3 regions of the Comamonas sp. CMM03 genome follow, and region 3 is predicted to be linked to each of the others. Evidence: predicted binding sites of a transcription regulator. Region 3 holds the regulator's gene; each other region holds the start of a gene.
The links. Region 3 encodes sigma-54, which starts transcription at its own class of promoters, with help from an activator protein. Its sites were predicted from a motif close to TGGCANGNAANCTGCTTT; they were not measured.
Positions count from the first base shown of each region.

Region 1: KW830_RS10015 (ammonium transporter) is a predicted target of sigma-54. The motif match lies at 2,218-2,235, and genes of this name have one in related genera.
Region 2: KW830_RS20845 (flavin monoamine oxidase family protein) is a predicted target of sigma-54. The motif match lies at 2,057-2,074, and genes of this name have one in related genera.

Region 1 covers NZ_JAHUXB010000002.1:684,064-688,717, reverse strand. Annotated here, with positions in the region: gene KW830_RS10020 (5'-nucleotidase) at 1-863, opposite strand, end outside; gene KW830_RS10015 (ammonium transporter) at 946-2,148, opposite strand; gene KW830_RS10010 (LLM class flavin-dependent oxidoreductase) at 2,398-3,405, opposite strand; gene KW830_RS10005 (hypothetical protein) at 3,546-3,836, opposite strand; gene KW830_RS10000 (DUF2164 domain-containing protein) at 3,951-4,214, opposite strand; gene KW830_RS09995 (histidine phosphatase family protein) at 4,374-4,654, opposite strand, start outside.
Region 2 covers NZ_JAHUXB010000007.1:38,844-43,497, reverse strand. Annotated here, with positions in the region: gene rarD (EamA family transporter RarD) at 1-396, opposite strand, end outside; gene KW830_RS20850 (MFS transporter) at 479-1,792, shown strand; gene KW830_RS20845 (flavin monoamine oxidase family protein) at 2,131-3,717, shown strand; gene KW830_RS20840 (cytochrome c) at 3,747-4,217, shown strand; gene KW830_RS20835 (RidA family protein) at 4,316-4,654, shown strand, end outside.
Region 3 covers NZ_JAHUXB010000006.1:20,703-25,356, forward strand. Annotated here, with positions in the region: gene lptA (lipopolysaccharide transport periplasmic protein LptA) at 1-615, shown strand, start outside; gene lptB (LPS export ABC transporter ATP-binding protein) at 612-1,391, shown strand; gene KW830_RS18935 (RNA polymerase factor sigma-54) at 1,446-3,011, shown strand; gene KW830_RS18940 (ribokinase) at 3,216-4,229, shown strand; gene KW830_RS18945 (hypothetical protein) at 4,281-4,652, opposite strand.

The DNA.
Region 1 (4,654 bases), on a different contig from region 3:
GCCGCCGCCGAGGTGACATGACCGGTCTGGTCGTCAAAAAAGAAGTCGGGCTCGAATTCGCGCAGAAACTCCCCCTTGGCCAGACCGCCCAGAAACATGGCTTCGTCCACCCCGATGTTCCAGTCCATCAGCGTGCGGATGGCGCGTTCATGTGCCGGGGCGCTGCGGGCGGTGACCAGGGCGGTGCGCAGCCGCATGCCGCTGGTGGTGCCGGCCTGGGCGGCCTGCTGGAGCCGATGCAGTGCGGCCAGCAGCGGCTTGAACGGGCCATCGGGCAGCGGCTGGGCCACATGCTCCATTTCATGGCGCTGGAAGGCATCCAGCCCCTGGGTCTGGTAGACGCGCTCGGCCTCGTCGGAGAACAGCACGGCGTCGCCGTCAAAGGCAATGCGCACCTCCTGCGGATGGGCGGCGCTGGCGCCGGCGGATTCGGTCAGCACCCGGGCGGCGGGGTAGCCCAGGCGCAGGGCTTCGGTCACATCGGCGGCATTGGCGGACAGAAACAGATGGGCGCCCAGCGGCCGTAGATAACCGAAAGGGTCGCGCCCCTGGGTGAACACGCCGCGCTGGATGCTGGAAAGCCCATGGGCCTTGGCGCTGCGGAACACCCGCATGCCGCTGACCGGGTCGTTGCGCGAGAGCAGCACCACTTCCACCCGCTGTTCCTCGGGGGTGTTGAAGGCCAGCAGCTTGCGCACCAATGGCAGCGCCACGCCGGGCGGGGCCGGCTGGTCGAGCCGGCTGCGCTGCAGTGCCACATAGCTAGCCGGGTCCCGGTCGAAGAGCTGGTTTTCCTCTTCAAAATCGAACAGGGCGCGCGAGGAGATGGCCACCACCAGTTGGTCGTGCAGGGAAACGGGCATGCAGTCTTTCAGCCAGGGCAATGGCTAAGCATAGCGTTTCCCGGCACATGCCTGCTGCCTGCCTGTGGCGAGACAGCGGTGCTTACCAGTTGGCTTCGCGCTCGGGCGTGGCACTGATCCTGTGGATGGACAGGTCGGCGCCGTCGAATTCCTGTTCCTGGCTCAGGCGCAGGCCCATGGTCTTGCGAAGGAGCCCGTACACGGCAAAGCCGCCGGCCGTGGCCCAGGCCACGCCCATCAGCGTGCCGATCAGCTGTGCACCCAGGTGCACGCCACCCAGGCCGCCCAGTGTCTGGGTGCCGAAGATGCCGGCCGCAATACCGCCCCAGACGCCGCACAGGCCATGCAGCGGCCAGACGCCCAGCACATCGTCGATCTTCCACTTATTCTGTGTCAGCGTGAACATGGCCACGAACAGCGCGCCGGCCACGCCGCCCACCACCAGGGCGCCCAGCGGGTGCATCAGGTCCGAGCCGGCGCAGACCGCCACCAGGCCGGCCAGCGGGCCGTTGTGCACAAAGCCGGGGTCGTTCTTGCCCAGGGCCAGTGCGGCCAGCGTGCCGCCCACCATGGCCATCAGCGAATTGACGGCCACCAGGCCCGAGATCTTGTCCAGGCTCTGGGCGCTCATCACGTTGAAGCCGAACCAGCCCACGGTCAGGATCCAGGCACCCAGGGCCAGGAAGGGGATGCTGGAGGGTGGGGTGGCGGCAATCGCGCCGTCGCGGCGGTAGCGGTTGCTGCGCGGGCCCAGCAGCAGCACGGCGCCCAGGGCAATCCATCCGCCCACGGCGTGCACCACCACGCTGCCGGCGAAGTCGTGGAACTCTGCTCCGGTCAGCGACTTGATCCAGGCCTGCACGCCAAAGTGGCCGTTCCAGGCAATGCCCTCGAAGAAGGGGTAGACCAGGCCCACGATGATGGCGGTGGCAATCAGCTGCGGGCAGAATTTGGCGCGCTCGGCAATGCCGCCCGAGATGATGGCGGGGATGGCGGCGGCGAAGGTCAATAGAAAGAAGAACTTCACCAGCGCGTAGCCGTTGTGTGCCGCCAGTTGTTCGGCGCCCACGAAGAAGCCCGTGCCATAGGCCACGGCATAGCCTACAGCGAAATAGACCACGGTGGAGACGGAAAAGTCCACCAGGATCTTGACCAGGGCATTGACCTGGTTCTTGCGTCGCACAGTGCCCAGTTCCAGAAAGGCGAAACCTGCGTGCATGGCCAGGACCATGACCGCGCCCATCAAAATGAACAGGGCATCTGCGCCCTGTTTTAGTGCTTCCATGAAGCGCTCCAGCTGATATTGGTTGTTCTTGGTGCGCGTGCACGTGAAAAGCACAGAGCGCACTAAAAACAAGCAAAAACCGCGCCAGGCGGTAGCTGGGGTGAGGCGGGTGCACCGGTGTGGGGCGCGTGGACTATCGTGCTGCAGCAAGGGGCTGCGCAATGGGACCCCTGCCCGCGCTGGGTGGGATGCCGCGGGGGAGGGGGCATCCCGCCCCGTTGTGGTGCGGGCCAGCCGGGTCCTGGGGCCTTACCAGATGGCGGCCTGCGCCGTGATCTCCAGGCTGCGCAGCCGCAGTGCGGGATCGTAGACATCGGACACCAGCATCAGCTCATCCGCCTGGGTGGCCTGGGCGATGGACCACAGGCCGGCACGCATGCGTTCGGGGCCGCCGACCACGCCCATGGCCAGAAAGTCCTGGATGGCGGCTTTTTCCTGGTGGCCCAGGCTGGCCATGTAGTGCTCCACCGGGGGCTGCAGGCGGCCGCGCTGGCCGGTGAGAATGCCCAGCACGCGCTGGTAGGTGCTGCTGGCCAGGAAATCGGCTTCGGCGTCGGTGGGGGCGGCAATCACCGGTACGCCGACGATCACATACGGCTTGTCCAGCTGGGCCGAGGGCTGGAACAACTGGCGGTACAGCGCAATCGCCTGGTGGAGCATGCGTGGCGCAAAATGCGAGGCAAATGCGTAGGGCAGGCCTTTGGCTGCCGCCAACTGGGCGGAGAAAAGGCTGGAGCCCAGCAGCCAGATGGGCACATGGGTGCCGGCGCCGGGCATGGCGACGATGCGCTGGTGGTCCTGCGCCGGACCCAGCAGGCGCTGCAGTTCGGTCACGTCGCGGGGGAAATCCTCTTCCGATTCCACGCGGTCGCGGCGCAGCGCGCGCATGGTGGGGCCATCGGTGCCGGGCGCCCGGCCCAGGCCCAGGTCGATGCGGCCGGGATAGAGCTCGGCCAGCGTGCCAAAGGCTTCGGCCACGACCAGCGGTGCGTGGTTGGGCAGCATGATGCCGCCCGAGCCCACGCGGATGGTGGAGGTGCCGCCGGCGATATGCCCCACCAGCACCGCAGTGGCCGAGCTGGCGATGCCCGGCATGTTGTGGTGTTCGGCCAGCCAGTAGCGGGCAAAGCCCAACTCCTCGGCCTTGCGGGCCGTGTCCAGGGCGATGTCCAGCGCCTGGCGCACGGTGCCGCCTTCGCGCACGGCCACCAGGTCCAGCATGGACAGGCGGGGCAGGCGTGGGGGAAAGTCGGTCATGGCAGTTCTCCAGAGGGAAAAATCAAATCGTGTCGCTGCGCGCCGGAAGCCAGTTGGAATGGGTTTTGTGCTTCAGGCGCGGGTTCAGCATGCTCACTGCTGCGTGGGCAGGGGTGCCGCGCGTCGCCGTGCGGTGCGGCTCACTCGCTGCGGCGGGACATTTCGTTCTTGCAGGTGATGCCGATGATCACGCACCACACCAGCGACAGGATGGCAATGCCCAGGTTCTGGCCGCCGCCGGTTTCCATGGCCAGCACGGAAAACGGCAGTGCCACCAGCGCCGCCAGGCGGATGAAGCGGCGCAGGCGTGCCGTGGGCACGCGCTCCTTGAAATACAGCAGCGCTGCATAGCTGGCCACGGCCAGCACGGTCAGGTACAGAAAGGCGTCGCCGCCATAGGGGGCGGCCCAGGTTCGTAGTGATTCCAACATGGGGTCATTGTCAGGCACATGCTGGCGGTCTTGGTGCGGTGCGGGGGATGGCCTCTGGCCTGTGGGGCTGCTGCACCGCTCGGTACATGGATAGGTGCTGTCGGCAGCGGTGGCTCACTTGCGGCGGGATCGCTGGTTCCAGTAGGTGAAGGCCTCGTGGTGTACCTCGATGTCCAGTTCGGCCACGCGGGCCTGCAAGTTTTCCTGGGCATCGGCCACGCCCTGGTTGTAGAGCGCAGGACCCACTTCTTCCACGAGGAACTTCAGCAGCCCGCCGGCGGCGACATTGCCTATGGGCTCGTCCATGTGCTCGCGGAAGTAGCGTTCGATGGAGGCAATGGCCTGCTGCTGGGCTTCGGGAGACAGGGTCAAAGGCATGGGGGTGGACGCGAAATGAAGGGCAGGGCGGGTTCTGTGGCGCCCGCTCTACCCAGCCAGGATGGGGGCGCCCAGGAGTGGCAGGATGCGCAGAAACAGGCGCTATCTTGAGAGTGTGCCGTGCGCGGCACGAGGATCCAAGCCCGCACTGCGCAGCGGTCAAGGGTGTTGCTGCATGCCCGCCAGGCCATCCCATGGCAGGGCCAGCCATTGGCCATAGCCCGGTGCGGGCAGGTTCCATTCGGCGCTGGTGGGCAGCCCATTGCCGTGCTGCTGCAGCCATTGCACACAGCGGACCACGCCAGCATGCGTGACCCAGACTACATCACGCTGGCCCTGCCGGCTGTCGTAGGCCCAGCTGTGCTGCAGGGCCTGTTGCACGCGCTGCAGCATGGCGGCCAGCGATTCCCCGCCACCGGGGGCACAAGTGGCCAGATCGG
Region 2 (4,654 bases), on a different contig from region 3:
CGCAGCCAGCATCTGCGGACGGGTCAGGCGTTCCTGAAACAGCAAGCGCCCTGCCAGCACCAGGATCAGCGGCAGCAGAAAATAGCCCAGCGACACCGGCAGGGCCTTGCCGTGCAATGGTGCCCACATGAAAAGCCACAGCTGCACCCCCAGCAATGCAGCGCTGGCCAGCAGCCCCAGCACCAGCGACGGCTGGGCGCGCACCCGGGCGACCATCGCCTTCAACTGTCCCTGCTCCTGCAGCAGCCACAGCAGTGCCGTGGTGAACGGCAAGGTGACCACCACGCGCCAGCCAAAGATCTGCTCGCCGTCCAGCGGAGCCAGCCAGGGCGCCATGGCATACAGCAGCCCGAACATCACTGAAGCCAGCACCGATGCCAGCACACCCTTGACCATGCCTATCCCCCTTGCAAGCCGCGCATTGTCGGCCATGGCATGCACCTGGCATGACGCGCAGGTGGCGGCATGGTGCAGACAGATGCGCCAGAATGCAGCGCTTGTGCCTTCCTCGACGGGTCTCCCCTTGTCTTCTACCGCCCCCACCCCGGTGCACGGCAGCGCGCTGCGCCAGCCGGGCTTTGTTCCCTTTCTCGCTGCCCGCATGCTGGGCTTCTTCGCCCAGCAGATGCAGGCCATCGTCGTGGCCTGGCAGGTCTATGACATCACCCGCGATCCGCTGTCGCTGGCCCTGGTGGGACTGGCGCAGTTCCTGCCCATGCTGCTGCTGCTGGTGCCTGCCGGGGATCTGAGCGACCGCATGAGCCGCAAGCGCATCCTGGCCGTCAGCTGGAGCGTGGCAGCCTTGTGCGCCGGTCTGCTGCTGTGGCTGACCACGCTGGGCGAACATGGGGTGGGCGGCATCTACGCCGTGCTGGTGCTGTTTGGCTGCAGCCGCGCCTTCACCAGCCCGGCCATGCAAAGCCTGCTGCCCCAGATCGTGCCGCGCGAACACCTGGCCCAGGCCCTGGCGACCAACAGCATGCTGATGCGCACCTCGGCCATTGCCGCCCCCATGCTGGGCGGCCTGCTGTATGGCCTGGGTGGCGGCGAGTTGACCTATGCTGTGTGTGCCGTCGCCCTGGTGCTGGGCGTGCTGCTGCTGGCGGTGGTGCCCGTGCGCTACGCGGCGCCACGCCAGCCGCTGGAAGGCACGATGTGGCAGCGCGCCGCAGAAGGCATCCGCTTCATCCGCAGCCGTCCCATCGTGCTGGGCACCATCTCGCTGGATCTGTTTGCCGTGCTGCTGGGCGGCGTGGTGGCGCTGCTGCCGGTGTATGCCAAGGAAATGCTGCACACCGGTCCCGAAGGGCTGGGCATGCTGCGCTCATCGATGGCCGTGGGCGAGGTGGCCATGGGCCTGTGGCTCAGCACCCGCCCCATCCAGCGCCATGTGGGCAAGGTGATGTTTGCGGCCGTGGCCGTGTTTGGCATGGCCAACCTGATCTTCTCGCTGTCGCACTGGTTCTGGCTGTCGCTGGCCTGCCTGGCGGTGGCTGGTGCTGCGGACATGGTCAGCGTTTACATCCGCTCGGCCCTGGTGCAATTCTCCACGCCCGACGCCATGCGCGGCCGGGTGAATGCGGTGAACATGCTGTTCATCAGCTCCAGCAACGAGCTGGGCGAGTTCCGCGCCGGTGCCATGGCATCGGCCATTGGTGCCGTGCCGGCGGCCATTGCCGGCAGCCTGTGCACGCTGGGGGTGGTGGGCACCTGGATGCGGGTGTTCGAGCCCTTGCGCACAGTGGACCGGCTGGAAGACGCTGCCCGCTCCAGCAGCCACCCTTCCGCGTGAACCACCGCTGCTTGCAGCGCTCGCTGCAGGTCCTGGGGCCGTAGCCGCATCCCACCACCAGCCCGCTTCCGAGCGGGCTTTTTTGCGCCCCGCGCAGGCAGCGCAACGCGGCACGGCTCGACCAAAAACACATCAATTAACAAGTTCATACACTGGTTCACAAAGCTGCACCAAAGTAGCTTTTCGCATCACGGCATTGGTGCGCGCCACAACCATAGCGGTGCAAATTTAATAGCTGCATGCGCTTTCTGTATCTATCCAAGCTGGCATACGAGTTGCACTAGCCAAGGCGGTCTGCGTACTTCCCGCGCGGCCGTCAACAGAAAGCAAGCTGACCTATGCCAGAACAAAAAACTCCACTTACCAGACGGAAACTGCTCTCGATGATTGGCCAGGTGGCCGGTGGCTCGGTGATGTATCAGGCCATGACTTCCCTGGGCCATGCGGCCGAATCCAGCTACACCGGCCCCATCCAGCTGGGCAAGGCCAAGCCCGGGGCCTCCGTGGTGGTGCTGGGCGCCGGTCTGGCCGGCATGGTGGCCGCCGTGGAACTGCGCAACGCCGGCTACACGGTCACCGTGCTGGAATACCAGAACCGCGCGGGCGGCCGCGCCTGGACGCTGCGCGGTGGCGACAGCTTCACAGAGCTGGACGGCACCACGCAGACCGTGGGGTTTGCCAAGGGCAACTACCTGAACCCCGGCCCCTGGCGTGTTCCCCACAACCACCACGCCATGATGGACCTGTACCGCCGCTACGGCATCCAGCTGGACGTGTTCAACCAGGTCAACCACAACGCCTATGTGCACAGCAGCAAGGCGTTTGGCGGCAAGCCCCAGCGCTTCCGCCATGTCTCAACCGACTTCCGCGGCCATGTGTCGGAGCTGCTGGCCAAGGCCACCAACCAGGGCGCCCTGGATGCCGTGATCCGCAAGGAAGATGCCGAAAAGCTGCTGGCCGCGCTGAAGAGCTACGGCGCGCTGGACAAGGAATACCGCTACGCCGCCAGCCTGCACACCAGCGAATACCGCGGCTATGACATCGACCCGGGCGGCGGCCTGATGGACCGCGCCAAGGCCTCCCAGCCCATCGCCCTGCACGACGTCCTGCAGTCGAACCTGTGGTCGCAGATCGGCGCCGGCAACCTGACCGAATTCCACAGCACCATCTTCCAGCCCCATGGCGGCATGGACATGCTGCCCAAAGCCCTGGCCAAGGACCTGGGCCAGGCCATCCAGTACAACGCCCGCGTCACCCAGATTGCGCAGAACGACAAGGCCGTCACCGTCAGCTACACCCGCAACGGTGCGCCGCAGCAGGTCCAGGCCGACTGGTGCGTGTGCACGATTCCGGCCTCCATCCTCGCCCAGATGGACATCCAGGTCGGCGACACGATGCGCGCCGGCATCGAGGCCCTGCCCTACGGCAGCTCCATGAAGATCGGCCTGGAATTCAAGCGCCGCTTCTGGGAGGAGGATGAACGCATCTACGGCGGCATCACCAACACCGACCTGCCCATCCAGCAGATCTCCTACCCCTCCAACGACTACATGAGCGCCGGCCCCGCCGTGCTGCTGGGCGCCTACGCTTTCGAGAACACCAATGCCTACCGCTTCTCGTCGCTGACACCCAAGGAACGCATCCGCCTGGCCGTGGAATACGGCAGCCAGATCCACCCCCAGTACAAGCAGGAATTCCGCAACGGCGTCTCCGTGGCCTGGCACCGCATGGGCTGGATACAGGGCTGCTTTGGCGCCTGGAACGACACCTTGCGCGAACAGCACTACGACAACATGGCGCAGATCGACAACCGCCTGGTGCTGGCAGGCGAACACATCTCCTTCATCCCTGCTTGGCAGGAAGGTGCCGTGCTGTCGTCGCTGAACGCCGTGCAGCGCCTGCACGCCAAGGCTGCCGCCCTGTGAGCCGCCCCCACGACAAGGAATTGAACACCATGAGCAACACGCATTCTTCCCGTGGTCTCAGCGCCGCCGCCCTGCTGCTGGCCGGCCTGTGCAGTCTGCCTGCACTGGCGGCCCCTGCCACCGGCACGGCCACCGAAGTGATGGCCATCCCCGCCGCCGAGGTGGCGGCGCTGCAGGCAGGGTTCTCCGACAGCCGCCAGATCAACACCCAGCGCGGTGGCGACAAGATCTACCAGGCCATCTGCCAGGGCTGCCACATGCCCCAAGGCCAGGGCAGCAAGGGCGCAGGCTTTTACCCGGCCCTCGCCGGCAACACCAAGCTGGCGGCCGGCGCCTACCCCGTCGGCGTGGTGATGAACGGCCTGCACGGCATGCCCAGCTTTGCCGCCCGCCTGAACGACGAACAGGTGGCCGAGGTGGTGAACTACGTGCGCACGCATTTCGGCAACCAGTTCACCGACGCGGTCAAAGCCGATGACGTGAAGCTTTTCCGCAAGTAAACCGCTCCCCCGGCAGGGCCGCACTGCGCTGCAGCCCTGCTTCTTTTCTCACTCCCGAGCCGCTCTTCGGCACCGACCCTATCGATTGAGGTATTTGCATGTCTTTGCGCACCACCCTGTTCATTTCCACCCTGAGCGCCGCAGCCCTGCTGGCCGGCTGTGCCACCAACGCCAGCCAGAGCCCCGAGCTGATCCGCTACAAGATACCCAACTCCAGCTTCCCCATCTCCAACGCGGTGGAAGTGCCGCCCGGCGCCAGCACGATCTATCTGTCGGGCAAGGTACCTGCCATGCAGGACAAGAGCAAGGCCGCCAACGACCCGGCAGCCTACGGCGGTGACACCGAAGGCCAGACCGTCAACGTGCTCAAGAGCATCGACGCCCAGCTCAAGTCCATGGGCCTGACCATGTCCGATGTGATCAAGATGCAGGTCTTC
Region 3 (4,654 bases):
GCGCTGACGGTCCTGGCAGCTGCCATGGGCACGGCACAGGCCGAAAAGGCCGATCGCAACAAGCCCATGAACATCGAAGCCGATGCGCTGCACCATGACGAGCTGCAGCAGGTCAGCACGTTCACGGGCAATGTGGTGCTGACCAAGGGCACCATCGTGCTGCGCGGCGCCAAGCTGGAAGTGCGCCAGGACGCCGAGGGTTACCAGTTCGGCAAGGTCTGGGCGGCCCCCGGCAAGCGCGCGTTCTTCCGCCAGAAGCGCGACACCCAGCCCGGTGCACCCGAAGAGTACGTGGAAGGCGAAGGCGAAATCATCGAGTACGACGGCAAGAAGGACGATGTGCGCCTGATCCAGCGGGGCCAGCTGCGCCGCTACACCGGCGCCACGCTGAGTGACGACATCACCGGCAACATCATCACCTACAACAACCTGACCGATGTGTTCACCGTGGACGGCAACCGCCGCGCCACGCCGGGCAGCGAGGAAGCTGCGGCCGGCTCCGGTGGCCGCGTGCGCGCCGTGCTGGCGCCCAAGACCCAGCCCCCGCAGGCCCCGGTGGCGCCGAGTGCGCAGCCGCTCAAGCCTTCGGACACCATGAAATTGCGCAACCCGTGACCCGCTCTTCCGACACCCCGACCGCCCCAGGCGCCAGCAGCCGCCTGGAAGTGCACCATCTGGCCAAGTCCTATGGCAGCCGCAAGGTGGTCAAGGACGTGTCCCTGGCCGTGCAGAAAGGCGAAGTGGTGGGCTTGCTCGGCCCCAATGGCGCGGGCAAGACCACCTCGTTCTACATGATCGTGGGCCTGGTGCGCAGCGATGCCGGCGATATCTACATCGACGGCCACTCGGTGGCGAACATGCCCATCCACCAGCGTTCGCGCCTGGGCCTGTCCTATCTGCCGCAGGAAGCCTCCATCTTCCGCAAGCTCAGCGTGGAAGACAATGTCCGCGCCGTGCTGGAGCTGCAGCAGGACGAACAGGGCAAGCCCCTGAACAAGGCCGAGGTGGAGCGGCGCCTGACTGATCTGCTCAAGGAACTGCGTGTGGACCACCTGCGCTCCTCGCCGGCGATTGCGCTGTCGGGTGGCGAGCGCCGCCGCGTGGAAATCGCCCGGGCCCTGGCCACGCAGCCGCGCTTCATCCTGCTGGACGAGCCGTTTGCGGGTATCGACCCCATCGCGGTGATCGAGATCCAGCGCATCATCGGCTTCCTCAAGGAGCGCGGTATCGGGGTGCTGATCACCGACCACAACGTGCGCGAGACGCTGGGCATCTGCGACCACGCCTTCATCATCAGCGACGGCCATGTGCTGGCGCAGGGCACACCGGAAGAGATTGTGGAGAACGCCGACGTCCGGCGGGTCTACCTGGGCGAACATTTCAGGATGTAGCCCGCCACTTCCGCCGCCACGACACATACAAGATCACAGAGAGGGAGCGTCGCGTTGAAGCCTGGTTTGTCACTGCGGGTGTCGCAGCATTTGGCGCTGACGCCGCAATTGCAGCAGTCAATCCGCTTGCTGCAGCTGTCCACGCTGGAGCTGGCGCAGGAAGTCGAGCAGATGCTCGACGACAACCCGTTTCTGGAAGTCGACAGCGACGACGCCCCCCGCGAAGACTTCGGCCTGTCCCAGTCGGATACGCCGGTGCAGGGCGATGACTATGCCGCCGATGGCGCGCTGACGGCAGGGGCTGCGGAGGCGCCCGCCGACAGTGCGGAAGGCTCCGGCAGCACGGAATACGATGCCCCCGACTGGGAGGGCGACGGCACCAGCGAACTGCGGCCCGATGACAGCGAATGGGGCGGTGATGCCCCGGCGCGCAACGCCCAGGGCGGCGATGGCGACGAAGTCAGCGCCCTGGATCTGGCCCGTGCACATGAATCGCTGACCGACCACCTGCTGCGCCAGTCGCTGTCGCTGCACCTGTCCGAGCTGGACCGCTATGTGCTGCGTTTCCTGATCGAGAACCTGAACGACGACGGCTACCTCGAAGAGTCGCTGCAGTCCCTGGCCGAGGGCCTGGCCGGCACGGACGACCCGGAACAGCTCGACGAACTGGTGCACCGCTTCACCGTGGCACTGCGGCTGCTGCACAGCCTGGAGCCGGTGGGCGTGGGCGCCCAGGGGCTGGCCGAATGCCTGCAGTTGCAGCTGAACCATCTGCTGCAGCGCGGTGAGGCCGAGGCCAGTGTGGTGGAAACGGCGCTGACAATCTGTGCCCAGCCGCTGGACCTGCTGGCCCGGCGCGATGTGCGCCGCCTGATGCAGGCCACGGGCAGCAGCGAAGAGCGCACCCGCATGGCCATGGCGCTGATCGCCCGGCTGGAGCCCCGGCCCGGCCGGCGCTTTGTCAATGTGGAGCGCAACATCATCGTGCCGGACGTGATCGTCACCCGCGCCGGCCGCCGCGCCAGCGAAGGCACACCCCAGTTCAACGTGCAGCTCAACCCCGACGTGCTGCCGCGTCTGCGCGTGCACGATGTGTATGCCGGTGCGCTGCGCGGCCACAAGGGCAGCGAAGGCCATGCCGGCCTGCAGCAGCGCCTGCAGGAAGCCCGCTGGTTCATCAAGAACGTGCAGCAGCGCTTTGACACCATCCTGCGGGTGTCGCGCGCCATCGTGGAGCGGCAGAAAAACTTCTTCGTGCACGGCGAGCTGGCCATGCGCCCGCTGGTGCTGCGCGACATCGCCGACGAGCTGGGCCTGCACGAATCCACCATCAGCCGGGTGACCACCGCCAAGTACATGGCCACGCCGCACGGCACCTTCGAGCTCAAGTATTTCTTCGGCTCCGGGCTGGGCACGGAAACCGGTGGCAATGCCTCCAGCACGGCGGTGCGGGCGCTGATCAAGCAGTTTGTCTCGGCCGAGAACGCCAAGAAGCCGCTGTCGGACAGCCAGATCGCCGAAATGCTCAAGGAGCAGGGCATCGAGTGCGCCCGCCGCACCGTGGCCAAGTACCGCGAGGCGCTGAAGATCGCTCCGGCCAATCTGCGCAAGACGCTGTAAGCGCAAGGAGTGCCGCAGAGGGCTGCGGGACGCCCGGTGAGGCCACGGCCCGCGGTGGCGGAACCCCTGCGTGCATGCTGCGCTGCCGCAATCCCCCAGACCCGTGCAAACCGGCTGGGCAGCACCGGCAGTTGGAGGTATCGTGCAGCCATCCTTGGTTCATTCCGCACATGCCACGGCCGTTGGCAGCAAAGGAGACACCCCATGGTTGCACCGCTTTCTTCTTCCGCGCTGCCCCGCAAGCTGCTGTCGGCGCAGCCCGAACCCGATCACCCGCACAGCGTGGCCCGCATCGCCGTGGTGGGCAGCCTGCACATGGATGCGGTGCTGCACCTGGAACGTGTGCCCCGGGCCGGGGAAACCGTGATGGCCCACAGCCTGCGCTACCTGCCTGGCGGCAAAGGCGGCAACCAGGCCGTGGCCTGCGCACGCCACGGCGCCCAGGTCACGCTGTTTGGCTGCGTGGGCCGTGACCACCATGGCAACAGCCTGCGGCTGGCGCTGCACGACGCCGGCGTGGACATGGACCATGTGCAGGTGCTGGACGGGGTCTCCACCGGAGCGGCCATGGTGCTGGTGGAGGGCAATGGCCAGAACCGGATCTGCGTGGTGCCCGGCGCCAATGTGCTGCTGGAGCTGCCGGACGAGGCGCTGCTGAACGTGCTGGCCCAGGCCGATTTCGTGCTGCTGCAGCGCGAGACCTCGGACAGCGTGCTGGAGCAGGTGCTGGAGGCCGCACGCAGCGCTGGCTGCCGCGTGGTCTTCAACCCTTCACCGGTGCGCGAGCTGCCTGAAGCCTGGTGGCCCCTGGTCCACACCCTGGTGGTCAACGAGGTCGAAGCCGCCGCCTACAGCGATCAGGCGGTGGACAGCCCGGCCACGGCGGCCGACGCCGCCCAGCGCCTGCTGGCGCGGGGCGTGTCCCAGGTGGTGGTCACGCTGGGCGCCCAGGGGGCGGTGGCCGTCTGCGGCGGGCGTGTCAGCACCCATCCCGCGCTGGCGCTGCCGGTGCTGGACACCACGGGGGCGGGCGACAGCTTTCTGGGGGCGCTGGTCACCCGGCTGGCCGAAGGCCATGCCCTGGGCGATGCCGTGCAATGGGGCATACGTGCCGCCAGCCTGTGCATGGGCCAGGTGGGCGCCCAGCCTTCCATACCGCAGCGGGCCCAGGTCGAAGCCCTGGCCGGTGGCGTGGCCAGCCCGCTGCATGTGCAGTAGGCGGCGGGGCGAGCGCGCCAGCCGCCGTGCCGGGCTGCAGGCCTGCCGTGCTCAGCGGGTGCTGCCGTCGCAGTAGGCGTGCCAGCCCGCCGGGGTGTTTTCAAAGCCGCGCTGCAGGGCCAGCTCCCAGGGGCGTTCGCAGCTCTTGGTGCGTTCGCACCAGGCATGCCCGGTAGACGGCTTGCAGCCATGGCTGTCGGTGCGCTTGCCCAGAATCGGCGGCTCCGGGGTTTCGTCCAGCGGCTGGGGTTCGGCCACGGCAGGCGCAGTGGCTGCGGCGGGCATGGCCTGGCCGGCGGTGGCAGGCGCTGCCGGCTGGGTGGGCGCGGACTGGCAGGCGCTGAGCAGGGCCAGGGCCGAAGCAGCCAGCAGCAGGCGGACACGGGCCAGTGCCGGGACAGAGGTCAGGAAATGCGTAGACATGC